Regions from separate parts of the Candidatus Planktophila dulcis genome, predicted to be linked through region 2. Evidence: riboswitches for the same ligand, from Rfam matches in the RefSeq annotation. Region 2 holds a riboswitch; the other holds the start of a gene.
What was found. A riboswitch is a leader RNA that binds a small molecule or an ion and turns the genes downstream of it on or off. The one in region 2 is predicted to bind S-adenosylmethionine.

Region 1 (15,033 bases), 250 kb from region 2:
ACTGAGCCCTTGCGTGGCATAAGAAGAGGTGAAGTTACTCTGCAGGCTTTTCTTCAGTTGCTGGTGCTTCTGCAACTGGAGCTTCTTCTGCAACTGGAGCTTCTTCTGCAACTGCCTCTGCAACTGGCGCTTCAACAACTGCTTCAGCAACGGGTGCCTCAACTACTGCCTCAACTACCGGAGCTTCAACAACTTCCTCAACTACAGGTGCTTCAGCAACAGGAGTTGAAAGGATTCCATCACCGTAGCCAACAACGCCATCGCGCTTTTCGCGAATCTTTGCAGCCTTACCGCGAAGATCGCGGAGGTAGTAGAGCTTTGCACGACGAACATCGCCCTTTGTGACGAGTTCAATCTTTTCAATAACTGGTGTGTGAACTGGGAATGTGCGCTCTACGCCAACGCCGTATGAAACCTTACGGATTGTGAAAGTTTCGCGAACTCCATCACCTTGGCGACCGATAACGATGCCCTGGAATACCTGAAGACGTGACTTGCTACCTTCGATAACACGGACATGGATCTTGAGCTCATCGCCTGCGCGGAACTGTGGGATGTCCCTACGAAGAGAGACTGCATCTACTACGTCGAGAATATTCATGGTGATTCCTGTTCATTACTAATTAACTATGTTAATTGAGCACGGATATCGCCGTGCAGACTGCGTATCTTGCCATAGAAGGGGCCTTGAGCGTAAATCGGCCAATCCCCGCCGAAATCTACGCGTGTAGGTTCAGAAATGCCTCGAGCTCAGCGAAGAGGGTCGGACCTGCTGCCAGCGTCGTCATATAGGGCGCGGCTCCATAGAGACCAAAGCGAGCACCTGCCTCAGTTGCAACCAAACTAGCTGCTGCCCAATCCCACTCTTTCAATCCATCTTCAAAGTAGGCATCGAGTGAGCCCATTGCAACAGAGCAGATATCAACTGCTGCAGCTCCATTGCGGCGAATATCGCGAATCAGAGGAAGCATCCGTCCCACATTTTCAATCTGGCGCACGCGATGTGAAACATCGTATTGAAATCCAGTTCCGATAAATGCGCGATTAAATTCCACAGGTTCATTGACCTTAATCTTGCTGCCGTTAAAGAATGCGCCGCCTCCACGCGTTGCCCACCACGTTGAATTAATGGTCGGAGCGCTCACAACGCCAACAACAGAGCCATCTCTATCTTTTGCAGCGATGGAGACATTCCAACCAGGAAGGCCATAGAAGTAATTGACTGTTCCATCAAGTGGATCGATAACCCAGGTAATTCCTGATCTGCTTTCAATAGCAGCGCCTTCTTCCCCGATCATTCCATCATCAGGTCGCTTGGCAAGAATTGATTGGACGATAAAGGTTTCAGCCTTCTTATCCATCTGCGTCACGATATCGATTGCCGTGGTCTTCTCTTCGATTTCAAAGGCAGGAGGGCGGTCCATGAGCAGGGCAGCCGCCTCAGCTCCAACTTTGCGCGCTAATTCAAGTAACTCCTCATGCATAAGTGAAGTCTAGAGGGTCAATCTCTCGGGAAATTACCGTCCTATCGGATATTCTCACCCACATGACCGAGCTTCGTTTAGATGGCAAGACTGAAGATGGCAACCATCTCTCACTTGTCGACGGCGATGGGAATAATTATTCCGTGCGCATTAGCGACACCTTGCGCGCAACTGTTAATCAACCACGTTTAACCTCTGTCCCAGCAGTGGATGCACAGGAAACAATCTCTGTGAAAGAGATCCAGCGCAGACTGCGCGCCGGTGAAAGCTTTGAACAGATTGCTCGCGATGGACAGACAACTGTTGAAAAGGTTGAGCGCTTCTCAGGTCCCATCATGCAAGAGCGCGAATACATTCTCTCTAACGCTCGGGATCTCGTCATGCGCAAAGATTCACATCGCATAGACCTCACCTTCGGTGAAGTAGTACTTGCAAAGCTTGCACCGCGCGGTGTTGATACCGACCAGGTTTCATGGAACACATGGCGCCAACTCGATGGTGTGTGGCATATCGAACTTCACTATCCAAACCGTGATGGCAACGGCGTTGCAACATGGAACTTTGATCTCGCTCGTCGCGCACTGGATGCATCCGATGACAATGGCGCATGGCTCATTGATGAAGAAGCTCCAACGCGTATTTCAACTTCTGCAATGATTTACTCAGAGCCAACTCATCCATCACGTTTGGAAGAGCCCAAGATAGAGCCTGAGATTGTTCGCATTGCAGATTTAATCAATGCAATTGATGAAAAACCTGAGACTCCACGCCTTGCAGTTATTCGTGAGACTCCAACAGCTGCAGATTCTCAAGATGGCATTACATCCCGAGCAAAGGTTCCTTCATGGGATGAAATTATGTTCGGCCGTAAATCTGAAGAAACACCTGAAGATAATTAATTAATACTGTACACAAGTAGCGGCACAGAGCTTTCAATCACACTATCGCCACCATGGTGGCCAATCATTGCGCCCTCTTTATCGGCGCGATCAGGATCCAGCAGAACGACATCTGCTTGAGCAATTGCAATCACATCACCAGCGCGCTCTGCAGCATCGAGTGAGACATGAGGACCAAAGAGCCCTGCAGTGATAGCGCTTGCTCTTGTGTGCATGGTGACCTTAGAAGCTAGAGCGCTCTCCCACCGTGCAATGACTTCCTTCTCAGCGTTAGCACTATCGCTAGAGAGATAGAGATGGCGCATCCGTGGTTCACCAGCAATGAGTGCAACATCTGTCAGTAGTTCGTTATCGCGGCCCAACACAATCTTCTCGCTCGCATTGATCATTCCGTGATCTGCAGTCAGCCACATTCTGGTTCCACGTGGCAGCTTCTGCATCAAATTCTTTACCAATTCATCAATGCTCGTCAGCGCTGCCAGCCACTTATCGGAACCCACACCATCTGAGTGACCTGCTGAATCCAAATCATTGACATAGAGATAGACAAAAGATGGCGACTTTTCAAGAGCTGCAACAGTTTCAGAGATGAGATCAGCTGGAATATTCGCGCCTTTATAGTTCGCTCCACGAAAGACTGCGCGCGTGAAACCTGTATTTTCATATCTCTTTGCTGCAACATGTGTTGTGGTAATTCCTGCAGCAGTTGCGCGCTCAAAGAGAGTCGGAACTGGTTGCCAGATCACCGGATCCACGCGTTCATCCCACTTAAGAGTGTTGAGAATGCGGCCACCGCTACGAGGAACTTGAACTGTGTAACCCAACATGCCGTGAGCACCTGGCATCTCACCGGTTGTCAGCGTTGCAAGACTTGTCGCTGTTGTCGATGGAAAGGATGTCGTCACAGTTCCATGCACGGCCATCGCAGAAAGTGATGGAGCAACGGAAGCATATGCACTTAAAACATCTGCGCCGAGCCCATCAACCAGAAATACCAGCTCTCGCCCGCTTGGACTATTCCCGCATTGAATCGAATCATGCGCTGTTGTTAATCCTAAACTCGAGAAGATCGAGGGCATGATTTGCGATAAATGCACGGCGCTATCTTCTCACGGGTAGCAATTGATGTGCTCTGGGGGCGTGTAGGTACCAAGATTTAGCACTATCGCTTGGCAGAATACGCGCCATGGCAACGAAGAAGGCAGCAGCTCCAAAGAAGTCAGCGAAGGTCGTTGGACCTAAGCCAGGAGAATTTCCTGGCAAGATCGTTGATATCGATGTCTCTTCAGAAATGTCTGAATCATTTCTTGAGTATGCATACTCAGTTATTTACTCACGTGCTCTTCCTGATGCTCGCGATGGATTAAAACCAGTTCATCGCCGCATCCTTCATCAGATGAGCGATATGGGTCTTCGCCCAGAGCGTGGCCATGTGAAGAGCGCACGTGTTGTCGGTGAAGTAATGGGTAAGTTGCACCCACACGGTGACTCAGCAATTTATGACGCACTCGTTCGTATGGCGCAATCATTTTCAATGCAGCTTCCACTGATTGATGGCCACGGAAACTTCGGTTCACTCGATGCTGGCCCGGCCGCCATGCGTTACACAGAAGCACGTCTTGCTTCCGCTGCGATGTCGATGGTGGCAGAGGCAGATGAGAACACAGTCGACTTTGGCCCTAACTACGATGGACAACTTGCTGAGCCTCTTGTGCTTCCAGCAGCATTTCCCAATCTTCTTGTAAACGGCGGTTCAGGAATTGCAGTGGGTATGGCAACCAATATGGCGCCACACAACCTTGGTGAAGTAATTGCAGCAACGAAGTTTCTGATTGATAACCCCAAGGCAACGCTGAATCAATTGATGAAACATATGCCTGCTCCAGATTTCCCAACGGGTGGAGAGATTGTTGGACTTGAAGGCGTGCGTGAGGCATATGCAACCGGTAAGGGTTCATTTAAAATCCGCGCATCTGTTGAAATCTCTAAGGTCACATCCCGCAAGATGGGCCTTGTTATCCGCGAGCTGCCCTTTAACGTGGGACCTGAGAAGATTGTTGAACGTATTGCAGATCTTGCAAAGGCGAAGAAAATTCAAGGCATCTCAGACATCATCGATCTCACCGATGGCCAGACGGGCACCAACGTTGTCATTGAGCTCAAGAATGGTTTTGAACCTGAAGATGTCCTAGAAAAACTCTTCAAACTCACACCTATGGAAGATGCCTTTGCAATCAACGCAGTCGCACTCGTCAAGGGCAAGCCACAGACGCTAGGCCTTAAGGAACTCTTGCAGGTCTTTATCGATCACCGCATCGAAGTTGTGCGTCGCCGCTCAGAATTTCGTAAGGCAAAGGCAGAAGATCGCCTCTCACTCGTTGATGGCCTACTTAAAGCGATTATCGATATCGATAAGGTCATCAAGATCATTCGCGGTAGCGATGATGCAGCAGCTGCAAAAGAGAAGCTTATTAAGGATTTCAAACTTAATGATGAGCAGGCCACCTACATCCTGGATATGCCACTTCGCCGTCTGACAAAGATGAGCAAGCTTGAACTTGAAACAGAGTCAAAAGAGCTCAAGGCAATCATTGCAGCCCTTGCAACTCTTCTGAAGAATGAAGATGCGATCCGCAAGCAGGTCTCTGATGAGCTCACTGCGGTATCAAAATCATTTGCAGTTCCTCGCCGTACTCGTATCGGCAAAGAGTAGTTACTTAGGCAGTAGTACTGCTGTTCCCTTTTCATGGGAGAGAAATTCCAGTGTGTGGTTCGGTAGCGCCTTTGCAAACTCGTGCGCCATATCTTTCTCACCATCACGGCCGGCATCATCGATCACAACAATGGCGCGTGGGCTTAGCTTTGCAACGCACTCAGCAATGGCTGGATGACGAGCCTTGGGATTCTTAGATCCCGGTGGGCCATCGACAAAGAGAAGATCAATAGATGAAATATCGCCTAACTTTGATAGGTCATACCAATCCACACCAGATGAGTGTGGTGTAAGAGGTGCAATGCGGATATCAACGTTGGTGATGGCGTGAGATGTAAGAAGATTCTCAGTTTTACCTGCATATTCGGCTGAATTATCAACGCTAAAGATCTTTGCACCAGGTGCGCTCACAGCAAGGACCAGAGTCGACATTCCAGATCCCAAATCAAGGATGCGAGAAGGCTTAGAACTCTTGGCCAAATCTAAGAGAGTCAGCAACACATCAGGAGATGCCGCCCAACTACGAGTTGAAGGGATAGGTGCTTTGAGATCTAAAAGCTTGATGAGTTGGGCGTAATACTCACTCTGTCTGTAGTGCTCCCATGATGCATCGCTCTGCGCCTTTGCGATGCGACGTATATCTCTTTCAGGTGAGACTAATTTGATGAGTTTCTCATTGATGCGCTTGATGATGCGCAGCTGATAGATGGAGAGGGCAAGTAATGTGAGAGCAATCAGTAGCAAGATGACGCTGAGCATTTGGCGATTCTAGAGTGATTACAAGGTAATCGGAATACTGTGGGAAGATACGCCAAATGATTGCCACTACCGCTCTTGAACTCCGTGCTGGAGCGCGCCTTTTAGTATCAGGCGTGAATGTGCGCATCAATCATGGCGACCGTATTGGATTCGTTGGCCGCAATGGCGCTGGCAAATCAACTCTTGCCAAGGTCCTTGCCGGTGAAAATCTTCCTGCAGGTGGCGGCGTTCAGCGCACAGGAAAGATTGGCTATCTCCCCCAGGATCCGCGCACAGGTGAAGATCAAGGAACCGCACTCGATCGCATCCTGTCTGCTCGCGACCTCGATCAAATTGCAGCGCGCATGACACAAGTAGAACAAGAGATGGCAACGACAGAAGGCGCCGAACTTGAAAAAGCACTTGAGCGATACACACGCGTTGATGCAGAGTTCTCAGCTGCCGGTGGATATGCAGCAACATCTGAGGCAGAGGCAATTGCAACTTCTCTTGGCGTCACAGAAGCTGTCTTTCATAACCAGCTCGACACACTCTCAGGTGGTCAGCGCCGTCGTATTGAACTCGCTCGCATCCTCTTCTCAGGGGCAGAAACTCTTCTTCTCGATGAGCCAACAAACCACCTTGATGCCGACTCCATTATTTGGCTACGCAACTACCTGATCAACTATTCAGGTGGACTTGTCATCATCTCCCACGATGTGAACCTGATTGAAACAGTTGTCAATAAAGTCTTCTACATCGATGGAAACCGAAATGTCATCGATGTCTATAACATGGGCTGGAAGCAATACCTCTTGCAGCGCGAACAAGATGAGCATCGCCGCAAGAAAGAGCGCGCCAACGCTGAGAAGAAAGCTGAAATCTTGCAAAAGCAGGGCGAGCGAATGCGCGCAAAGGCTTCAAAGGCAACAGCTGCTCAAGGCATGTTACGTCGTGCTGAAAAACTTCGCTCATCTCTTGAAGATGTCCGTGTTAGTGACAAAGTGGCAAAACTTCGTTTTCCAACCCCTGCTCCTTGTGGCAAGACTCCCCTTTCAGGTGAAGAGCTCTCAAAGAACTATGGTTCTCTTGAAATCTTTACCGACGTTTCATGCGTGATTGATAAGGGTTCTCGCGTTGTTATCTTGGGACTTAACGGTGCGGGAAAGACAACACTTCTTAAGATCCTTGCCAATCAACTTGAATCTGACACAGGAAAAGTTGAACATGGCCATGGTCTCAAACTTGGTTACTACGCCCAGGAACATGAAATGCTCGACTTCGAGCGCACCATTCTTGAAAATATGATGTCTTCTAAAGATGATCTTCGTGAACCAGAAGCTCGAAATGTCTTAGGTTCATTCCTCTTTGTCGGCGATGATGTTCATAAGCAGGTGAAGGTCTTATCTGGTGGAGAGAGAACTCGTTTAGCACTGGCAACCTTGGTTGTATCAGCAGCCAATGTTCTGCTCCTTGATGAGCCAACAAATAACTTAGATCCAGCATCACGTGAAGAAATCCTTGGAGCCCTCGGTGAGTATCAAGGCGCTGTCATCATGGTCTCTCACGATGAAGGAGCTGTGCAGGCACTTAAGCCTGAGCGTGTGATCTTGCTACCTGATGGCGATGAAGATATTTGGAAAGATGAGTACTTCGACTTAGTTTCAATCGATTAAAGCTTAAGCGTCAATCTGCTCGCGATCGATCTCAGCAGTTGCAATGAATTCTTTACGTGGGGCAACATCTGAGCCCATCAAGAGTTCAAACATACGCTCTGCAGCTTCACCATCTGGAACAGTGATCCGACGTAGCGTGCGAGCATCAGGATCCATTGTGGTCTCACGGAGCTGATCTGCATCCATCTCACCAAGGCCCTTATAGCGCTGAATAGGTTCCTTCCAACGCTTGCCGTTCTTCTTCAAATCTGCGGTGACCTTCTTCATCTCATCATCTGAGTATGTGTAAAGGTATTCACCCTTCTTGCCACCCACACCCATTGTTTCAATGCGGTGAAGAGGAGGAATAGCTGCAAAGACGCGACCAGCATCGAGCATCGGGCGCATATAGCGATACATCAAAGTCAAAAGTAGACAGCGAATATGTGCGCCATCAACGTCCGCATCTGACATCAAGATAATGCGGCCATAGCGCGCTTCATCGAGTTCAAATGATTTACCAGAGCCAGCGCCAATAACCTGAATGATCGATCCGCACTCTTTATCATCAAGCATCTGAGATAGAGATGCCTTTTGCACATTAAGAATCTTGCCGCGAATAGGCAAGATTGCTTGGAATTCTGAGTTACGTGCAGCCTTGGTTGTGCCAAGGGCAGAGTCGCCCTCAACGATAAAGAGCTCAGTGCGAGTGACATCTTCAGAGCGACAATCAGAGAGCTTTGTGGGAAGAGATGAAGATTCCAGAGCATTCTTACGGCGCTGAATATCTTTATGAGCGCGTGCGCTAATACGCGTGCGTGAGGCATTTGCAATCTTTTCCATGATCAACTTGCCATTTGCTTTATCAATGCGGCGCGTAGTGGAGAAGAACTCCTTCAACTTATCGGCCACTACCGTTGAAACAATCTTGGTAGCAGCTGCTGTACCGAGTACTTCCTTTGTCTGTCCTTCAAACTGTGGTTCAGACATACGCACTGTGACAACGGCTGTGAGACCTTCCATGACGTCATCTTTGATGACATCGGCTTCGTTCTTCTTCAAAATTCCTGCACTACGCATCGCCTCATTAAAGGCCTTCGTGATTGCCCGCTCAAAGCCAAGCACGTGAGAGCCGCCCTTAGGAGTTGCAATGATGTTCACAAATGAGCGAAGCGTGGTGTCAAAGCCCACGCCCCACTTGAGTGCAATATCAACCTCCATATCGCGCTCAACATCGGTTGAGACCATATGGCCCTTGTCATCAAGGACAGGAACTGTCTCTTGATAATGTCCTGATCCGTAGATGCGAATAACTTCACCGACGGGTGCATCAGGTTGTAAGAAGTCGCAGTATTCAGAGATTCCACCCTTATGGAAGAAGACTTGTGTGCTCTTCTCCTTCTTGCGGTTATCGTTGACAGTAATTGCTAGCCCTGGAACTAAAAATGATGTTTGACGTGCTCGTGCGTAGATATCCTCAAGATCGAGCTCAGCCTCTTTAAGGAAGATCTGACGATCTGACCACCACTTAGTACGTGTCCCCGTTACTTTGGCAGAAATCTTTCCAATGGTGCGAAGTCCTGATTGCGGTGTGAATTCAGCTTTCGGTCCATCGCCATCGAATACGCCTGCAACTCCGCGCTTAAATGACATCCAGTAAATCTTGCCATTACGGTCAACTTCCACATCAAGACGTTCTGCGAGTGCATTCACAACTGATGCGCCCACACCGTGAAGGCCGCCAGATGCCGCATATGAACCGCCGCCGAATTTTCCACCGGCATGTAGCTTTGTCATGACAACTTCAACGCCAGTTAGACCAGTCTTTGGTTCCTTATCAACAGGAATTCCGCGACCGTCATCGTGTACTTCAACAGATCCATCTGATTCAAGATTGATTTCAATCTTCTTGCAATGACCGGCTAGCGCCTCATCCACAGAGTTATCGATAATTTCCCACAAGCAATGCTGTAAGCCGCGAGAATCGGTAGAACCGATATACATTCCTGGGCGCTTACGAACGGCATCGAGACCTTCAAGGACAGCCAAGTCTTTAGCGGTGTAGCTATCTTTAGAATCCACCGCTGCATCGAAGTTCAATTCATCTGCCACGGTGGCAAAGGTTATCTAGCCAATGGTTCGCATCTAGGTAAGCGCGCCGAAGGTCTCATATATTGATTGGCCGGGGTGAGATATCCCCTAATTATCGATATTTATACGCTCGGATAGATAAAAATTTACAATATTGGAATCATTTTGCCGAGCGGGGAATAAAGAGAACTGGCATGATGTTCCATAGATATACAAGAACTTCCCACCTAAGCGATATGGAGAGCGCGATGACCGAGCAAGTAATCCTCGAATCCACACCTCTAAATGCCCTCGATCGATGCGATCGTTGTGGTGCACAAGCTTACGTGCGTGCAACTCTGGTAACAGGTGGCGAATTAATGTTCTGTGCCCATCACGGCAAGGAATATGCAGAAAAGCTTAAGACCGTTGCAGCAAAGATCCAGGACGAGTCAGAGAAGCTGGTAGAAGTTAAGTAACTTAATCTTTAAGAATGCCCTTATGCGAACCATCGCATAAGGGTTTTTCTTTTGATTGACCACAACCACAAAACTTTGGGTTCTCCATCGTTTCAATCAGATTGCCTTCGGCATCGACCATATCAACGGTTCCTGTGATGCGGATAGATCCGCTCTTAGGGTTGATAAAGACCTTCGCATCAGCCACGGATTAAACCTACTTTTTAATCGAGGTAATCGCGTAGTGATTGCGAACGTGATGGGTGGCGCAGCTTTGACATCGTCTTTGATTCAATCTGACGAATACGCTCACGTGTCACACCGTGGACTTTGCCGATCTCATCCAAAGTCTTTGGCTGACCATCGGTAAGTCCATAACGAGCCTTGATGACATCTGCTTCACGGTTGGTAAGCCCACCGAGAACCTGCATCAACTGCTCCTGCAAGATAGTAAATGTCACTGATTCCTCAGGCTTTACAGCTTCAGAGTCTTCAATCAAATCACCGAATTCAGAGTCGCCTTCTTCACCTAGTGGTGTGTGAAGTGAGATTGGTTCGCGACCATACTTCTGCACTTCAACAACCTTTTCAGGTGTCATATCGAGCTCTTTAGCGAGCTCTTCAGGTGTTGGTTCGCGTCCTAGATCTTGAAGCATCTGGCGCTGCACACGTGCCAACTTATTGATGACTTCAACCATGTGAACAGGAATACGGATGGTGCGAGCCTGGTCTGCCATCGCACGGGTAATTGCCTGGCGAATCCACCATGTGGCATAGGTAGAGAACTTGTAGCCCTTTGTGTAGTCGAACTTCTCAACTGCGCGGATAAGACCGAGGTTTCCTTCCTGGATCAAGTCAAGGAAGAGCATTCCGCGACCTGTGTAGCGCTTAGCAAGGGATACAACCAGACGAAGGTTTGCCTCCAGCAAGTGATTCTTTGCGCGCTTTCCATCTTCAACAATCCACTCAAGCTCGCGCTTGAGTTTCTTATCAATCTTCTTTGTATTCTTCAGTGCTTCATCAGCAAAGAGACCTGCCTCAACACGTGTTGCAAGTTCCACTTCAAGCTCTGCGTTCAGTAGTGCAACGCGGCCAATCTGCTTGAGGTAATCCTTCACAGGGTCAGCTGTTGCACCTGCTGTAAGAACTGTCTGCTCTGGTGGAAGGCGCTTGATTTCAATCTGAATAAATCGAGCTTGCTCATTGAAGTAATACTGCAAATCTTCAAGGTTCTTCAAATATCCCTGATTAACGGCTTCTGCAATCAACTTCGCTGACTTCTCATTGAAGGTGCTCATCGCAAATTGCTGTTGGATCTGCTTAAAAGTCAGCGCCTTAGCATCTGCCTGATCAATATTGTGCTTAGGAGCAACGTCAACGCCTTGAATACGGCCATTGATAGCTTCAAGAACGAGGTTCACATTCTTGAGGTCCTTCTTATGCTTCTCGCGCTCATTCTTATCTTCTTCTTCATCTTCTGCATCAGTTTCCTGCAGCGTAAAGGAGCCAGCTTCATTCTTAGTCTCATCAGAGAGAGTGACAACGCGTGGCTGATCTTTACCATCTGATTCAGCATCAATGATTTCAGATGCTTCAGCAATCAGTGTTTCAACATCTTCAAGTTCAACTTCTTCAACAACAATCTCATTGCCATCTTCATCAAGAACTATGGCAGCTTTGCCGCCCTTAACATCTGCCGCCTTGGGATCTTCCTTAGGTGCGATCAGTGCAAGCTGAGCCTTAGACAGGATGCGACTTGGTGCGCCCAGTCCTGCCTTGCGGGCCTTCTCTGTGGCATCTGGGATTACTTCATCGAGCTGACGCGCTTCCAGTGCGAGCGCCATAAATTCTTTCTTCACTGCCTTGCGATAATTATCGATACCGCTTGCTGCAAGTGTTTCAACAATCTCTTTCTGACGGGCAACAGCGTTCTTGAGATCAACGAGTTGCTGTACTTCCTTAGGAGAGAGATCTTTCTTGAGCTCAACCTTGGCAGGCTTAACAGGCTTTGCGGCAACCTTCTTCACAGGTGCGGCCTTTTTAGCAGGAGACTTCTTAGCAACGGCCTTCTTTGCAGGAGCAGATTTCTTTGTAGCTGAGTTCTTCGCAACAGATTTCTTTGCTGCTGGCTTTGCCGCAGCTTTCTTGCTCTTTGCCTTGTTTTTGAGCGCACTAAATACAGCCACAATTGTCCTTTTGGTTTTTCTTCGAACTGCTCGAAGTAATACCTATATTGTACCTGCAACATCCAAGGCGTGCCGAATCGCATCGCCCATCGCCTCAGCCTCAACCAAGAATCCATCGTGTCCAAAGTCAGAACTGATGACTATGGGGGCGCTTGCAGTCGGAACTAGCTCAGATATCTCAACCTGAAGTCGAGGTGGGAAGAGGCGATCGGTATCGATAGAGACCACAACGACCGGCACTGTGATGGCCTCAAGCGCTGCAGCCACTCCTCCACGGTCGCGTCCGATGTCATGAGAGTTCATGGCATCTGTCAGGGCGATATAGGTATTGGCATCAAATCGCTTGGCAAGCTTTGTGGCCTGGTGATCTAGGTATGACTCAACGGCATATCGGCCAGTCTCATCACCTTGGAGCTGGCGACCAAAGCGCACATCCATCTCAGATTCAGTGCGATAGGTCAGATGAGCAATGCGACGGGCAATACCCATGCCTTCGATGGGCCCGCGGCTCTGTTCGTAGTAATCACCATCGTTAAAGTGTGGATCAGATTTAATGGCCCTGATTTGAATAGCTGCAGTTCCAATTTGATCGCCTGTGGCAACAGCTGAGGAACCAATGGTGCAGATAGCTCCCACGCGATCTGGAAGTTGGACAGCCCATTCCAGTGATCTCATTCCACCGAGTGATGGTCCTACTGCCAATAAATACTTCTCGATTCCGAGCGCATCACTAAAGGCCACTTCCGCATTGACCATGTCGCGAATAGTGATGATAGGAAAGCGCGAGCCATAACGCTTTCCATCAGGTGCGATGCTCGATGGCCCCGTTGATCCCTGACAGCCGCCAATAACGTTAGGACACACAATGAAGTATTTATCGGTATCAAATGCAAGGCCAGGTCCAACCATCTGAGGCCACCAACTTGTGACATCAGACCATCCTGTCATCGCATGGTTAACTAAAATCGCATTGGATTTATCCGCATTCAGCGTTCCCCATGTTTGATAGGCGATAGTGATATCAGGAAGAGTCTCGCCATTTTCAAGAAGCAGGAAACCAATCTTTACAAATTTACGATCACCTGGCTCATCGCCCTCAAGCCACGCACCGGTGACATCGAAGTTGGGAGTTCTACTCATAGATAAATCCTTCACGCACTTGCAGCAACACATGATGTGTAGCTACCTGGTCGTCACCCGGAGCACCCCACCGCGGTGGAGGGTTGCCGTCTCATCAGCCGGGGCTATCGATGAGAACTCGTGACCACTACATATATTACCCGAAGATTGCCGCCACAACTTTGGGGTGAAGCTGCGCTCGCATCGCAGAAAATGACTGTGGTGGCCAGCCCGCGGTAAAGACTCGGCGCAAGAGATGGGCCAATGAGTATTGATCATCATCGCCCAGCGCACGGTCTAACCCCTTATGGGCCAGTGCTCCCTCGCCCCGTTCATATGCCATCGCTGCAAAGAGACAGGCAACAGGGGCTACAAATCCACGAGGTGCAATACGCAGTAGATCTCGCCACATCACCCAGTAGTAATCAGTGCTCTCATCTGCATGTGATCCCAATGCAAAATCGCGCACCTGGATATCACTCAGGCGCCCAATAACACGAGCTGCAAGCTCTCTATCTTCTGCACCACGCCCCTCGCGATATTCACCTGCTAAATCAATGATGGCTGTTGCTCCATCGCGCTGCAGCTCTTGTATCTCTTCACTATCGCTACTGACCCAGAAGGCATGCACTTCATCTTGCCACGCACTTTCAAAAGAAGATGGCACAGCAGCAATGGATTGCACCAAACCATCAACACTTTCAAATGGCATGGGATGTCCTGCAATGACATGTTCTGCAGCGATACGTGATGAATCTAAATCTGGAACAACGCTTCCTTCCGGCGGGCAACATGTGAGATCCGAGCAGAGCATCGAGCGAAAACGATTATCACGCACAATCAAAGACTCTTTAATATCAATACCAGCACGCACAAGCGCTGCAGATGTATTGATTAGAACATTCTCAGGATCTACTGCGCCGGCCCCCACATATGCCACAACAAATGCGCCATCTGCTTCATCGCGCAGAAAGTGCGATGCAAGAAGGTCATAACCACTTGCCTGCAAATCACTCGGCATATCAACGCGCATCGCCATCCCCACCGCCTCATCTTTGAGTGCAACAAGGACTAAAGAGTTCTGTGGGTGATACCCGATGAGAAATGGAATTGCTGCAAGGAGATCATGTGGGGAGGTAAGAGTTGTCATATAAGCCTTTCAGGGAAGTGGGTTAACGTGTAAAGAGAACAGGTGGTGTAAAACGAGACGGTGCTGCAACAACGGTGATCGGAACGATGGAGACGGTTTTAATCTCACCAGGAATGCGTAACTTCACGCCCTGCACGGTGAAGTCACCATCCCAGCTGGTTATGAGCTGCACGAGATAGTGGCCAGGGGTTGAATAGGAATGTCGAATTTCCCCATCTGGATACGGAGCTCCTGCTTTACGCGTTGCAAAGATGACGCCATCGCCGTAATGCCAGATGAAGCTGGGCTTGAGTGAGACCTCAACAATCTCACCAACAATTTCAATCTTCTTCGTGACAACATCTGGAATATCGCACCAGAAGAAGACAGGAACTTTGATTAATGGTTGAAAAGATGGTGAGTAAGAAATACCTGCCGTTGGCAGCATCTCAACCAACTTATCGCTTAATGATGTTGCACTTGCTGTGGGCTGTGGTGTGGGCTTCTTTCGCACCACAGGTTTTTTGGTCGATGTCACTACCTTTGGCTTTGCAGTTCCTGTCACCTTTGGCTTTGGTGCAA
Region 2 (15,033 bases):
GTTGGCTTGGCCATGGCTCAATTGTTTCTCTAGTTCTTCACTAAGCCAAGTGCTTTAGCGGCAACATCTGCATTAACGGGGACAACAACAGGATCTGCTGCACCTTCTAGTGCCCACGGAATATCTTTTAGGCCATTGCCTGTGCAGGTAATTACGATTGTCTTATCTTTAGGAAGCTTGCCTGCATTCTTATATTTGATAAGCCCAGCAAGGCCTGCAGCAGATGATGGCTCACAGAAGATTCCTTCCTTCGATGCAAGAAGGTGATAGGCAGAGAGAATTTCTTCATCAGTGACAGAATCAATGAGCCCGCCTGATTCATCACGGGCAGCAATTGCTTGATCCCATGATGCTGGATTTCCAATTCGGATTGCTGTAGCAATTGTCTCTGGCTTTGCAACCGGCTTACCTGTTACGAGAGGTGCGGCACCTGCAGCTTGGAATCCCCACATCTGTGGCAACTTCGTAGACATCTTGTCGCTGCGGTATTCGTTATAGCCCTTCCAATATGCAGTGATATTTCCTGCATTACCCACTGGCATAGTATGAATATCTGGAGCATCACCCAACATATCTACGACTTCAAAGGCTGCTGTCTTCTGGCCTTCAATACGATATGGATTGACTGAATTCACAAGTGAGACTGGATAGTGCTCAGAAAGATCTCGAGCAAGAACGAGACAATCATCAAAGTTTCCATCAACTTGCAACAACTTTGCTCCATGCACAACAGCTTGTGCGAGCTTGCCCAATGCAATTTTGCCTTCAGGGATAAGAACTGCAGGAACCATGCCAGCTTTAACTGCATAGGCAGCCGCAGCCGCTGAAGTATTTCCAGTTGAAGCACAGATAACTGCTTTGGCGCCATCTTCTGCTGCCTTTGAAATCGCCATAGTCATACCGCGATCTTTAAAGGATCCTGTTGGGTTAATTCCTTCGAACTTCACCCAGACATTGTTTCCGAGCATTTCAGAGAGAACGCATGCATAGATAAGAGGTGTTCCTCCTTCACGCAAAGTCACGACAGGAGTCTTGGCAGAGACAGGCAACCGGTGGCGATATTCCTCAATGACTCCACGCCACTGATGCGCACCTGACTTCTTTGAAAAGATTCCCATTAGGAGATTGCTCCCTCAACACGAATAACGCTAGAGATCTTTGTGACCATTGGCATCTTCTTCAACGCTTCAACAGTTGCTTTGAGTTCACCTTCTGTCGCACGGTGAGTAACAATGATGAGTTCAGCATCTTGGTGGCGACCATTTTGATCAACTGTCTGAATAGAGACGCCTTGATCAGCAAATACCTTGGCAATTGCAGCCAAAACACCTGATTTATCTTCTACTTCAAGGCGGATAAGAAACTTTGTCTTTGTTGTTTCAATAGGTGCGATATCGCGATCTGCATAATCTGTCTCACGTTGACCAATTGAATTCAAAGCAATATGGCGAGAGACAGCCACAATATCTCCAAGAATTGCAGAGGCAGTTGGTTGTCCACCAGCACCGCGACCATAGAACATCAAAGGCCCGGCAGATTCTGCCTCGATAAAGACTGCGTTAAATGCATCGCGCACAGATGCAAGAGGGTGGCTCTTATCAATCATGACTGGGTGCACACGCACAGAGATTTCATCTGCTGGTGTGAGCTCTGCGATGGCAAGTAACTTAATGACATGGTCCATTGATTTAGCAATGGAAACATCTTCAAGAGTGATCTTAGAAATTCCTTCGCGATAGACGTCATCGACTGTCACGCGTGTGTGGAAGGCAAGACCAGAGAGAATCGCAGCCTTTGCAGCAGCATCAAATCCTTCAATATCTGCAGTCGGATCTGCCTCTGCATATCCAAGTGCCTGAGCTTCTTTAAGGACATCATCGAATTCACGATTATCTTCATGCATCTTTGTGAGAATGTAATTTGTTGTTCCATTGACGATACCCATCAAGCGAGTGACAAAGTCACCGGCTAAAGAATCGCGAAGGGGACGAATAATTGGAATAGCACCTGCAACGGAGGCCTCGTAGTAAATATCTTCACCTTTTGCATAAGCTGCTGTAAATAGATCTGCGCCGTGGCTAGCAAGGAGTGCTTTATTCGCTGTAACAATAGATTTGCGATTGTTAATTGCAGTCATTGCAAGTTCGCGAGCAGGTTCAATTCCACCCATAACTTCAACGATCAAATCGATATCTGGATCATTCACAATCGAGAATGGATCTGTTGTGAAGAGAGCCGGGTTTAATCCTGGGTAATCTTTAATTGTGCGCACTGCAATGCGAGTGAGTTCAATCTTGACGCCAGCGCGAGTAGAGAGTTCAGCTGTATCTGAAAGGAGCAGGCGGGCTACTTGGCTTCCGACAACGCCGCAGCCGAGCATGCCAACGCGAACTGGTTTATCTGCGGGGCTCATAAACCTATTCTTTCACATCAAGTGAGAGCAGGTCTGCCTCATTTTCTCGGCGCACAATTACGCGGGCTTTTCCATCTTTTACTGCAACAACAGGTGGTCTTGGCACATGATTGTAATTACTAGCCATACTGCGACCATATGCACCTGTAGCTGGGGTTGCAATGAGATCACCAGGGGCAACATCTGATGGAAGTTGAATTTCATTAATAATGATGTCGCCTGTTTCGCAATGCTTTCCAACAAGACGAGTCAGCGCCAAAGGTGCAGTTGAATTGCGCTGTGCAATCACTGCTGTGTATTGCGCATCATAAAGAGCAGTACGTGCGTTATCGCTCATGCCGCCATCGACAGAGACGTACTTACGAATCTTTCCACCATCTACAACAACGTCTTTGACAGTTCCCACTTCATACAGAGTAAACATCGTAGGTCCCACAATATTGCGCCCTGGCTCCAGTGATACCAATGGGATTGCAAGGTTGTGCTGAGCACATGCCTTCTTCACCGCTGCATGTATCTGCGGCAAAACATCACTAGGTTCAACAGTGACATCACCATCGATATAGGCAATACCAAATCCACCACCAAGGTCTAGCTCCGGCAATTCACTCTTATAGGCATCGCGATACTTGGCCATAAATCCAATAAGGCGATCTGTGGCAATCTCATGCGCTTCAGAACCAAAGATCTGTGAACCAATATGGCAATGCACCCCAAGGAGTTCAAGTTCAGGATGTGTTGCAACAGATTCAACAGCAGCCCATGCTGCCCCTGATGCAATAGAGAAGCCAAACTTCACATCTTCATGTGCAGTGGAAATCTTCTCGTGAGTGTGGGCTTCAATGCCAGGGGTCAGACGAAGCATCACCGCTTGGCGCACTCCATGCTTTTTTGCAGCCGCTGCAACGCGTTCGATTTCAAAGAGTGAGTCCATCACGATGGTCTTAACTCCAACAGAGACTGCGCGATCAATTTCAGCTACAGATTTATTGTTGCCATGCACTTCAATCTTCTTTGGATCAATTCCACCGTTCAGCGCAACAGCGAGTTCTCCCCCTGTGCAGACATCGATACCGATTCCGATATCAGCAATCCATTGTGCAACAGCAGTACAGATAAAGGACTTTGCGGCGTAATAAATAGTGCCTGCATTCGGACCAAATTCAGAGTGCAATCCATTGTGCCAAGCAAGGGCACGTGAACGGTATGCATCTTCATCAAGGAAGAAGCTTGGAGTTCCAAAATCTTTTGCTAATTGAGCAGCAGGGATTCCAGCAAGGCTCAAGGTTCCGCCAGCAAGGGATGCATTCTTTGACCACATATTCATCGACATGCTTACATCCTCTCCGGCGCAGAGACACCTAATAGGTCGAGGCCGTTTGCAATCACTTGCATCGTTGCCGCAGATAGTGCTGCGCGTGCTGAGTGAATAGGTGCAATTGTTTCATCACCTAAAGGAAGAACTCGGCAATCTGCATAGAAGCCGTGATAGACCCCAGCAAGTTCTTCAAGATAGCGAGCAACGCGGTGCGGCTCGCGAAATTCTGCAGCACTTGCAACAACGCGTGGGTATTCAGCAAGGGCACCCAGTAATTCATTTTCGCGATCGTGAGAAAGTTGTGATGGATCAAATGCTGCAAGATCAGATTTGATTCCAAGCTCAGCGGTATTGCGCAAGACTCCAGCGATGCGGGCGTGCGCGTATTGCACGTAATACACAGGATTCTCATTTGTATTGCGGCGCAACACATCAATATCCATCACCATCGGTGTGTCCACGGGATAGCGAATAAGGGTGTAACGAGCAGCATCAACGCCCACCTTTTCAACCAGCTCTTCCAGAGTGATGATGGTTCCGGCGCGCTTTGAAAGTTTGAGCTCTTGCCCACCTTCCATAATCTTCACAAGCTGGCCAATCATGATCTCAACGTTGTAATTGGCATCATCTCCTGCGCACGCAGCCGTTGCTTTCAAGCGATGGATATAGCCATGGTGATCTGCACCGAGCATGTAGATGCAGATATCAAATCCTCGTTCGCGCTTATTGATGTAATAAGCAGTATCTGAAGCGAAGTATGTGAGATCGCCATCTTCTTTAAGAATCACACGATCTTTGTCATCACCAAAATCTGTTGTGCGAAGCCAGACTGCGCCATCTAATTCAAAGACATGTCCCTGCTTGCGTAATTTCTCAACGGCATGTTCAACAGCACCTGACTCATGGAGCGAGCGCTCTGAGAACCAGATATCGAATTTTGTATGGAAAGTTTCAAGAACTTTTTGCTGTTGTGAGAGCTGGACTTTATATGCCGCTTCACGGAACTCTTCACTTGTCGAAATTGCAGGATTTTCAGCCAGTACTTCCTTTGCCAAATCCGTAATGTAATCTCCTTGGTACCCATCTTCAGGGATTGGTTTTCCTTGAGCTGATGCTTGAACAGATTGGCCAAATAAATCCATCTGGCGACCACGGTCATTGATATAGAACTCGCGCGTTACCTGTGCGCCTGCAGCGCTTAAGACGCGACCGAGTGAATCACCGACTGCTGCCCAACGTGTGTGCCCCAAGTGCAAAGGCCCAGTTGGGTTGGCGCTAATAAATTCGAGGTTGATCTTTACGCCGGCGAGCGCAAGGCCACGACCGTATTCATATTTATTAGTAAGAATGGTGCGAACAAGTTCAGCTTGGCTGGCGCGGTCCAAAGTGATGTTGATAAAACCAGGTCCTGCGATATCTACTTTGGCGACTCCTGCGATGGAAGCGATTGCACCCTGCAGGATGGTCGCGATCTCGCGCGGATTCTTGCCGGCAGCCTTCGCTAGTTGCAGTGCGATGGAGGTGGCGTAATCGCCATGGTCTCGATTTTTAGGTCGCTCAAGAGTGATGCTCTCAGGTGCCGAGCCCTCTATGAGCCCCTGTGAAAATGCAGCCGCAACAGCAACCTGAATGTCGGCTGAGAGCTGGTCTGCAAGGCTGGGCATGGAGCAAGGTTACCCGTTCACGCTTAGGTGAGGTCGCCCATATAGCTGATAAGCGTTACCAAATCGTTAGCCCATATCCGTATCTTTTGCACTCAGCTGGCTTATACCTTTACCTCACCCGTCGCAGACCATAAACAGGAATGAAAAATCTTCTTTCTGGGTTTTCGACTTTTCGAAAGGTCACTACATACATGACAAAGCGTCGTAACGCAGTAGCAGCGGTCATTGCATCAGCTGCTCTTGCACTCACAGGCTTCGTTTCAGCATCATCAGCTTCAGCTGCTGGCGCACAGGTTGGCGTAATCCTTCCTGATGCTGCTTCATCAGCTCGCTGGGAAACTGCTGACCGCGTCTTCCTTGCTGCTGCATTTAAGAAGGCTGGCGTAACAGCTGACATTCAGAATGCAAATGGCGATAAGGCGAAGTTCGCAACAATCGCAGATCAGATGCTCGCTAAGGGCGTCAAGGTCTTGATCATGGCTGGACTTGATTCACCATCAACAGCTGCAATCCAAGCTAAGGCTGCAAAGTCTGGCGTTAAGACAATCGATTACGATCGTCTAACACTTGCAGGATCAGCTTCATATTACGTTTCATTCGATAACGTTGCAGTTGGAAAGCTTCAAGGACAAGGCATCAAGTCATGTCTCGATAAGGCTGGCAAGAAGTCAGCTTCAATCGTTTACTTGAACGGTTCACCAACAGATAACAACGCAACACTCTTCAAGCAGGGTTACGACTCTGTTCTTCGCCCAATGATCAAGTCAGGTGCTTACAAGCTCGTTGACGATCAGGCTGTTCCAGACTGGGACAACGCTAAGGGTGGAGTTATCTTCGAACAGCAGCTCACAAAGGCAGGCGGAAAGCTTGATGCAGTTGTATCAGCTAACGAAGGTCTTGGACTTGCAGCAGTTGCAGTTCTTAAGAAGAACGGTCTTAACGGCAAGGTATGCGTATCAGGTCAGGATGCAACAGCAGACGGACTTGCAGCAATCCTTACTGGTGACCTTTCAAACACTGTTTACAAGGGCATCAAGGCACAAGCTAACGCAACAGCAACACTTGCAGTTGCATTGGTAAAGGGCACAAAGGTCACAACAGCTAAGGGCAAGACAAACGATGGAAAGCGTGATGTTCCATCAGTTCTTCTTGTTCCAGTTGGAATCACAAAGGCTAACGTCAAGGTTGTCATCGCTGATGGCTTCCAGACACGTGCAGCTGTTTGTAAGATTGCAACAGAAGCAGTTTGTAAGGCAAACGGTATCTAATTCATTAGATTACCTAAGCTAATGCTTAAGAATCCGGTCCGAGGATTTCCTCGGGCCGGATTCGCATTAGTAGGATAAGAAAGTATCTTTCACCCGTATATCGAGAGGCGCTCATGAGCACACCGTTGCTATCGCTCAAGGGAATCAATAAATCCTTTGGTCCAGTCCATGTTTTAAAAGATGTTAACTTCAATGTCTACCCAGGACAGGTCACAGCACTTGTTGGCGATAACGGTGCAGGTAAATCAACTCTCATTAAATGTATTGCTGGTATCTACACGCCAGAAAGTGGCGAGTTCCTCTTTGAAGGAAAGAACGTCACCATCGATGGACCTAGAGCTGCTACTGCGCTCGGTATTGAAATCGTGTATCAAGATCTTGCTCTCTGCGACAACCTCGACATTGTTCACAATATGTTCCTTGGCAGAGAAGAGAAGAAGGGCATCACCCTTAACGAAACTTCGATGGAGTCACTTGCTCGAAAGACTCTCGATGGTCTCAATGTGCGAACAGTGAAGTCGATTCGCCAGACAGTTTCATCACTCTCTGGTGGTCAGCGACAGACAGTTGCAATCGCTCGAGCAGTTCTCTGGAATTCAAAGGTTGTTGTCCTAGATGAGCCAACGGCAGCACTCGGTGTTGCTCAAACAGAACAAGTTCTCAATCTTGTTCGCCGCCTTGCAGATAAGGGCCTTGCAGTTGTTCTGATTAGCCACAACCTCATTGATATCTTCCAAGTCGCAGATAACATCGCAGCCCTTTACCTTGGAAATATGGCGGCACAGGTTAAGAAATCAGATGTCACCACTAACCAGGTCATCGAACTGATTACGACTGGTAAATCTGAAGGAGTCACAAAGTAATGAGTACTCAGGCAACTTTAGAGAAGGAAACCCTCAAGGGAGCAACCTCTAACTACCTATCGCGCGTTAAATCAGGAGATATCGGTTCTCTACCTGCAGTCCTTGGATTGATCTCACTCATTGCAGTATTTGGTGCGATGTCTGAGTTCTTCCTCACCAACCGCAACTTTGCAAACCTACTCACCCAAGCAGCCCCAGTAATGGTTATTGCCATGGGTCTTGTCTTCGTTCTCCTTCTCGGTGAAATCGATCTTTCGGCTGGTTACGCATCAGGTGTGTGCGGCGCTGTTCTCGTTCTTCTTGTCACTAATGAAGGTTGGAGCTGGTACACAGCACTCGGAGCAAGTATTGCTGTCGGTGCACTTCTCGGAGTTCTTATCGGAACGCTCGTATCCAGGCTAGGTATTCCTTCATTCGTTGTCACACTCGCAGCATTCTTGGCATTCCAAGGCGTCCTTCTCTTGCTCGCAGGTGAAGGTGGAACCATTCCTATTGCAGATAAAACTATTTTGGCTGTTGAAAATAGCAACATGACACCGATGCAAGGGTGGATCCTCTGGGCAGTTTCATCTGCTGCTTATGTCTTGGGTGGACTCAGTCGCATCAACTCTCGCCGCAAGGCAGGTCTTGTCGTGGAACTGACACAACTTTGGGCGATGAAAACAATTGCCCTGTTGATCATCACAGGTGGTGCTGTCTATCAACTCAATCAAGAGCGTGGACTCTCTGCAACCAATAGCACTAAAGGTGTTCCTATCGTTGCACCACTAATTCTTGTCATCCTTATTGCTGGCACATTCTTGCTATCTAGGACAGCTTTTGGTCGCCACATCTATGCAGTCGGTGGAAATGCCGAAGCGGCGCGTCGCGCAGGTATCAATGTAAAGCGCGTTCGCACGATTGCATTCGTACTCTGCTCAGCACTTGCTGCAGTTGCTGGAATGCTCTTTGCATCTCGCATGAACTCGATTTCGCCATCTACCGGTGGATCTTCAACACTTCTCTATGCAGTGGGCGCTGCTGTCATCGGTGGAGTTTCACTCTTTGGCGGTAAGGGCCGCATGCGCGATGCAATCCTCGGAGGGCTTGTTGTGGCTGTCATTGATAACGGTATGGGACTTCTTGGATATGGTGCAGGAATTCAATACCTAGTAACCGGTGCTGTTCTCTTGGTCTCAGCTGGCGTTGATGCGATTTCTCGTCGTGGAGCGCTAACAAACTAAACAATAGGCACGGATTTGTTGCATCAGCCAAAGGCGCGTAACCTTTCGCATGCAACTCCAGCGGGAGTGGTGAAATGGCAGACACGCAAGTCTTAGGAACTTGTGCTCCGGCGTGCGGGTTCAAGTCCCGCCTCCCGCACCATCAACTGTTGATTTAATTGCCCCATGGCAAAGCAATCTCCAGCAAAGATAAAGAAGTTACGTGGCGAAGCCATGCGCGCTGCAGCCGCTCGTAAAGCTGCCCGAGTGGCATCTCAATGTGAAGTAACTCGGGGCGAAGTAGATCTAGATGCATATGCCAGCGTCGATGGGCCATGGCGCGAACTAGGCCTTGCTGCTCCTGCACGCAGAGCACTCATTGATGAGGGCTATTACAAGCTCAGTGACTTACGCAAGGTATCTCTAGATGCCATCAAGGATTTACATGGCATGGGCCCAAACGCCATTCGAATCCTCACAACAGCAATGAAAAAGGCCGATCTCTCCTTTAGAAAGTGATCTTGCAAGTAACTTGCAAAGAAGATTGATAGGCGATTTTTCATTTTAATTTCTTCCAGTTAATATCTCCCACGTTCACGAGTTCTACGTATTAGCCCCGGCTCAGTAGACGGCAACCCTCCACCGCGGTGGGGTGCTCCGGGTGACGAACAGGTCAGTTAGCTGGCAAGTGCGAATTTCAAAGCTGAATACATCGCTCTTGCTGATAACTGACACCTACTGCGATGGAGAAATACATGTCTAGCAATTGGTCCTTCGAGACTCTGCAAATTCATGCAGGGCAGACTGCAGATCCAACAACAGGTGCACGCGCACTTCCGTTGTATCAAACAACTGCTTATCAATTCCGCGATACAACTCACGCGGCAAATCTCTTTGGTCTTGCCGAACTAGGCAATATCTACACGCGCATTATGAACCCAACTCAGGATGCAGTTGAGCAACGTCTTGCTGCCCTTGAAGGTGGCGTTGCCGCACTCCTTCTTGCATCAGGCTCTGCTGCAACAACATTTGCAGTCATGAATGTTGCTGAAGCTGGCGATCATATTGTTTCAAGCCCAAGCCTCTATGGCGGCACATATAACTTGTTCCACTACACGCTACCTAAGTTTGGCATTGAAGTAACTTTCGTTGATGATCCTAATAACCCAGAATCATGGAAGAAAGCTGTAAAGCCAAATACCAAGGCATTCTTTGGTGAGACTATTGCAAATCCAAAGAATGAAATTTTGGATATTAAGGCAATCGCAGATGTTGCTCACTCAGTCGGCGTTCCACTTATTGTGGACAATACTGTTGCAACACCATACCTAATCAAGCCAATTGATTTCGGTGCAGATGTTGTTGTTCACTCAGCGACTAAGTTCCTCTCTGGCCATGGCAATGCTGTTGTTGGTGCAATCATCGATGCTGGAAAGTTCGACTACGCCCAGCACCAAGATCGCTTCCCAGGATTTAACAAGCCAGACCCTAGCTATCACGGTCTTGTCTTCTCACAGGCTCTCGGCGTTGGTTCAGCCTTCGGTGCAAACCTTTCTTACATCTTCAAGATTCGTTTGCAACTTCTCCGTGATATCGGAGCCGCGGTTTCACCATTTAACGCATGGTTACTTGCACAAGGTCTTGAGACTCTCTCACTTCGCATGGATCGCCATATTGAAAATGCCAAGGCAGTTGCAACATGGTTAGAGGCACATCCAGATGTTGAAAAGGTCAACTACGCAGCACTTAAGTCATCCCCATGGAACGCACTTGCTGCCAAGTACGCACCTAAGGGACCAGGCGCTGTTCTCTCCTTTGAACTCAAGGGTGGGGTTGAAGCTGGAAAGAAGTTTGTTGAATCACTCAAACTCTTTAGCCACGTTGCAAATATTGGTGATGTTCGATCACTGGTAATTCACCCAGCAACAACAACACACTCACAGCTATCACCAGCTGAGCAACTTGAAGCTGGTGTTACACCTGGTCTCGTTCGTTTGAGTCTTGGATTAGAAAACATCCAAGATATCAAGGCTGACCTTGAAGATGGATTTACAGCAGCTCGAGGTTAATTAATAAAGCTATAGATCAACAGAAGGCCGCCACATGCAATCACCATTGCTGTGGCGGCTTTTGTATTTAGCCATTTCTTTCCAGCGCTGATGAATGTTAAACCGAGCAGAATTACTCCAGGGATTATAAGAATAAGGCTGTGATTGAGTACATCGCTCTTACCTGTCTGATATCTCAAATTGATCAGACCTACTGCAAGAAGTAGGTAGCCGCCCATACGAAAGTTATTGATTCGCTGCATATTCATAAGATGAGGATAAAGCAGAAGGGCGCCGGTTTCCCGACGCCCTTCCCTAATTAATTAAGTTAATTAGTGATCTGCTGCCATGCCTTCAGCGTGTGACTTCATGCGAGCGATCTTCAAGATTGTTAGACCGAATACACACTTAGCAAGTACGTCTGCGATTGTGTAACCGACCTGTACACCTACGAATGATGACGCTGTTGGATCGCCGTTCATTCCAAGGATGTATGAGATTGGGTATACGCCCCATGTAGCAATGAGAAGAAGACGCAAGCGTCCGATTGTCTCTGCTACACCAGCTGGCTGGCGCTCCAATGACTTTCCAAGCTCTACGAATAGTACGTAGAGGATGTAAAGGAATGGGATTGTTGAAAGAACACCGTAAAGGATTGCTGTGTTCTTGTCAGATGTAATTTCACCTGGGTAACCAAGAGCGATCATTGCAGCTGATGCTGGAACGAGACGCATGATAAGTGACTTTGAAACTTCTTTAGCAAGTGCAAGTACTGCAATAACTTCTACGAGTAGAAGTGGAACAGTAAGAAGCCAGTCAACATAGCGGTATGCCTCGTTGAATGCGCCTTGCTCGCCTGAAACGTTTACGACCATACCTTCTGATGCTTCGTCGAATGAGTTGAAGATTCGGAAGTAGTGGTAGCCAGCAATGAATGTAACCATTGATGACATAACTAGAGCATTGCGGTACTTAGGAAGCACGCGGGACTGTGATACCAAGGTATAGACAGTGCATGCGAGCATTGAAATCAAACCGAATGAAAATACGTTATAAACGAGGTTCCATTGGTTGCTGTCGAGTGTTACTGACATGTAGTAAGCCTCCATGAGTGCTGTTTCACTACAGACCATTCGGTCCATACGGTCTGCAATCCATGAGGACCTCGAGGAGCCTCAGTGAGTACCGACAAATGAAATTGTGGACTATCTGCAAGCAAATTGCAGTTAAAAATGTGAAAATTCTGTGACTATTTTTCCCAGATTGAGCGTGGGCCAGAGGCAAAATCGGACTTTTCACCCAGAGATGTAGCCTTACCGGATGCTCACCCAACTCAAGGACCTGAAGGCCCATCACGGCTTTACCGGCCTTGCGATCTCGCGCTTTATCTCCAATGTGGGCAATGGAGTCTCACCGATTGCCCTGGCCTATGGCGTCTTAAGCCTTCCTGGGTCGACAGGTAAAGATCTCTCCATCGTGATGGCAGCTCGCTTTGTGCCACTGCTTGCCTTCATGCTCTTTGGAGGAGTCCTTGCAGATCGATTCCAACGTAATCGACTTGTTGGTGGAAGTGACATGATCGGAAGTTTCCTTGCTGCAGTAAGTGCAATCTCCCTCATCGCAGGTTTTTCAAGCACATGGTTGTTAGCTCTTATGGGTGCGCTCTTTGGAATTCTCAATGCCATTTGGTGGCCAGCTATGTCAGGTGTTCTTCCAGAGATTTTGCCTAAAGAAAAATTGCAAGAGGGAAATGCAGTCATTGGATTGCTTACCAACTTCGGATACATCGTTGGAACTCTCGGTGGTGGAATTCTCGTCTCAACAGTGGGCGCAGGATGGGGACTTTTAGTAGATGCCATCAGCTTCTTTATCGCTGGAGTTATTGTCTGGTACTTGCCGATTATCGGAAAAATCAAAGATAAGAGCCCAGGCATCATTCATGATTTAGCGGTTGGCTGGAAAGAGTTCATTTCTCGCAGCTGGGTTATTGCGATGGTTGTTGCATTCGCACTCATCAATATGGCTTTTGAATCAATGCTTTCAGTTCTAGGTCCATTGAACTTTAGTGATCCTATTTCTGGACCTAAGCAGTGGTCTTATAACTTGGCAGGGCTCTCTGTTGGAATGCTCATCGGTGGAATATGGGTGCTCAAGGTAAAGATTGGCCGGCCACTCTTTCTGGCCATGATTCTCATTTCACTCTCTGCTGTGTGGGACTTTGCGCTGGCCTTTGATGTGCCGATGTTCTTCTCAGTGATTTCAGCTGTCATATCAGGGATAAGCCTTGAAGTCTTTATGGTCACTTGGAATACCTCGCTCCAAAGCCATGTTCCTGAAGAGTCATATTCACGGGTGAGTTCTTATGACACTTTGGGTTCATTCGGCATCGCACCTCTTGGAATAGTTATCGCTGGCCCATTAGCGATGCATTTTGGAGTCAATACGATTCTTATTGTGACGGGTATAACCACCCTCATCGCAGCAGTGGCATCACTACTTGTGCCCTCTGTTCGAAACCTTCGAAACGATTAGGCTAATCAAGTGAGTACAGAGCCAATCCAGAGCCCTCCCAAATTGCGAGGTTGGTTCCATTTAGCTGCGACTCCCCTTGTCATCATCGCATCGCTTGTTCTCTTCATCTTGAGTGGTGAATCATTGAAGTGGGCAGTTGCTCTCTATTCCATCACCGCAATTATGCTCTTTAGCGTCTCTGCCATTTATCACCGTGTTCCTTGGATTCCTCGCAAGAAGAAGATCTGGAGACGTTGGGATCATGCAAATATTAATTTACTGATTGCAGGTTCATACACACCATTTGCTGTTGCGCTTCTCGATGATCGAGATCGCAATGTCCTGCTTGCAATTGTTTGGACGGGAGCACTTCTCGGTGTTGCCCTTCGTGTCTTCTGGGTAAACGCTCCCCGTTTTCTCTATGTTGCCAACTACCTTCTTCTTGGTTGGGTGGCAATCATCTACACACCTCAGCTCTATAAAGAGGGTGGTCTATGGGTGATACTGCCAATCATCATCGGCGGACTTCTCTACTCAATCGGCGCTATCTTCTATGCGCTCAAGCGGCCAGGGCGCAATGCAAAGTACTTCGGATTCCACGAGCTCTTTCACATCTTCGTGCTTGCGGCCTGGATTTCTCAGTATTTAGCAGTCTCATTCGCCATTTACCGAAAGTAGCTTGATGCCCTAATCTTGGGCTCTCATAGTGCATCCCCCCGAGTAATTGATTGAGAGATTGACGATGGCAGAGAAGAACTTCCGCAACTGGGTAGGTTTTCGCGAGGAAGCAGATCGCGCACCTGTTGCCAATCCTGTCGATCGCATCCGTGAACTGGAATCACAGCTTGCTGATCTCAAATCTCGTCGTGATATCACCGGACTAAGCCGAGAAGAATTTGAAATTCTCGCCACTGAAACTGCAATGGCGATGATTAAGTCAGCACAAGCACGTGAAGCGAAGGCAACCGCTGCTGCCGATCGTGTGATCAATGAAACAAATCGAACTGCAAAAGACACCCTTGAAGGTGCTGAAAATAAGGCGCGCAGCATTTTGGCTGGCGCAGAATCTCGTGGACGTAAATACATTTCAACTGCTGAAGCTGAAGCCTCAGAGATTGTGCGTGATGCCGGACGAGAAGCAACTGCTGTTGCTAATGCAAAAATTGCTGAAGCAGATTCGGCAGTAGATGCAAAGCGTCGCGATGCTGCGGCTCTGACAACAGCTGCTCGCCGCGAAGCAGAGCGCGTGATCTCAGAAGCTGCTGACAATGTAGTCGAATACCGCACCTGGCTTTCAGACATCATCGCTGAATCAGAGCGCCTCTACCGTTCACAGGCAACCGCGCTCTCAGCTGCTGAATCAGCAATTGCAGCTTCCCGCGAAAAACTTGATTCAGCATTTGCCCGCCTGACAAAGATGCAGCAAGTTGTTGATAATTCACTCAATGAAGATGGAACTGTCAAGAAGTCTGCGCCAATTCGCGTTGAAAGCAAGCGCACACGTGCTGCAATCGCTGCACCTAAAAAGACATCAAAGGCTCCAGCTAAGAAAATAGCTCCTAAGAAAAAACCAGCAAAGCGTAAGTAACTTCCATGGCTGCCAGTCGCGGTATCCAATACATCCCTGCAATCGATGGGCTGCGTGCTGTCGCTGTAATCGCAGTCATGTTCTATCACCTTGGCTTTACATGGATTCCAGGTGGCTTTCTCGGCGTTGATCTCTTCTTTGTGATCTCCGGTTATGTC

Region 1: it holds a riboswitch for S-adenosylmethionine, as region 2 does, so the genes downstream of both, metX (homoserine O-acetyltransferase MetX) here and A1sIIA65_RS01125 (bifunctional o-acetylhomoserine/o-acetylserine sulfhydrylase) in region 2, are expected to answer to the same signal.

The regions. Positions count from the first base shown of each region.
Region 1 covers NZ_CP016777.1:470,012-485,044, reverse strand. The annotation lists gene lepB (signal peptidase I) at 1-20, opposite strand, end outside; partial or broken gene rplS (50S ribosomal protein L19) at 260-601, opposite strand; gene A1sIIA65_RS02495 (inositol monophosphatase family protein) at 720-1,484, opposite strand; gene sepH (septation protein SepH) at 1,547-2,383, shown strand; gene A1sIIA65_RS02485 (alkaline phosphatase family protein) at 2,380-3,462, opposite strand; gene A1sIIA65_RS02480 (DNA gyrase/topoisomerase IV subunit A) at 3,570-5,096, shown strand; gene A1sIIA65_RS02475 (O-methyltransferase) at 5,097-5,855, opposite strand; gene A1sIIA65_RS02470 (ABC-F family ATP-binding cassette domain-containing protein) at 5,912-7,510, shown strand; gene A1sIIA65_RS02465 (DNA gyrase/topoisomerase IV subunit B) at 7,514-9,601, opposite strand; gene A1sIIA65_RS02460 (DUF7455 domain-containing protein) at 9,829-10,038, shown strand; gene A1sIIA65_RS02455 (CDGSH iron-sulfur domain-containing protein) at 10,040-10,225, opposite strand; gene A1sIIA65_RS02450 (RNA polymerase sigma factor) at 10,242-12,203, opposite strand; gene metX (homoserine O-acetyltransferase MetX) at 12,246-13,343, opposite strand; SAM riboswitch class IV at 13,354-13,469, opposite strand; gene A1sIIA65_RS02440 (DUF4192 domain-containing protein) at 13,480-14,472, opposite strand; gene A1sIIA65_RS02435 (hypothetical protein) at 14,495-15,033, opposite strand, start outside.
Region 2 covers NZ_CP016777.1:220,276-235,308, reverse strand. The annotation lists gene thrB (homoserine kinase) at 1-14, opposite strand, end outside; gene thrC (threonine synthase) at 30-1,118, opposite strand; gene A1sIIA65_RS01165 (homoserine dehydrogenase) at 1,118-2,413, opposite strand; gene lysA (diaminopimelate decarboxylase) at 2,418-3,746, opposite strand; gene argS (arginine--tRNA ligase) at 3,749-5,395, opposite strand; gene A1sIIA65_RS01150 (sugar ABC transporter substrate-binding protein) at 5,587-6,663, shown strand; gene A1sIIA65_RS01145 (ATP-binding cassette domain-containing protein) at 6,777-7,526, shown strand; gene A1sIIA65_RS01140 (sugar ABC transporter permease) at 7,526-8,749, shown strand; tRNA gene A1sIIA65_RS01135 (tRNA-Leu) at 8,810-8,891, shown strand; gene A1sIIA65_RS01130 (helix-hairpin-helix domain-containing protein) at 8,915-9,247, shown strand; SAM riboswitch class IV at 9,321-9,425, shown strand; gene A1sIIA65_RS01125 (bifunctional o-acetylhomoserine/o-acetylserine sulfhydrylase) at 9,484-10,797, shown strand; gene A1sIIA65_RS01120 (hypothetical protein) at 10,794-11,045, opposite strand; gene A1sIIA65_RS01115 (bacteriorhodopsin-like) at 11,109-11,870, opposite strand; gene A1sIIA65_RS01110 (MFS transporter) at 12,097-13,308, shown strand; gene trhA (PAQR family membrane homeostasis protein TrhA) at 13,318-13,965, shown strand; gene A1sIIA65_RS01100 (hypothetical protein) at 14,030-14,875, shown strand; gene A1sIIA65_RS01095 (acyltransferase family protein) at 14,881-15,033, shown strand, end outside.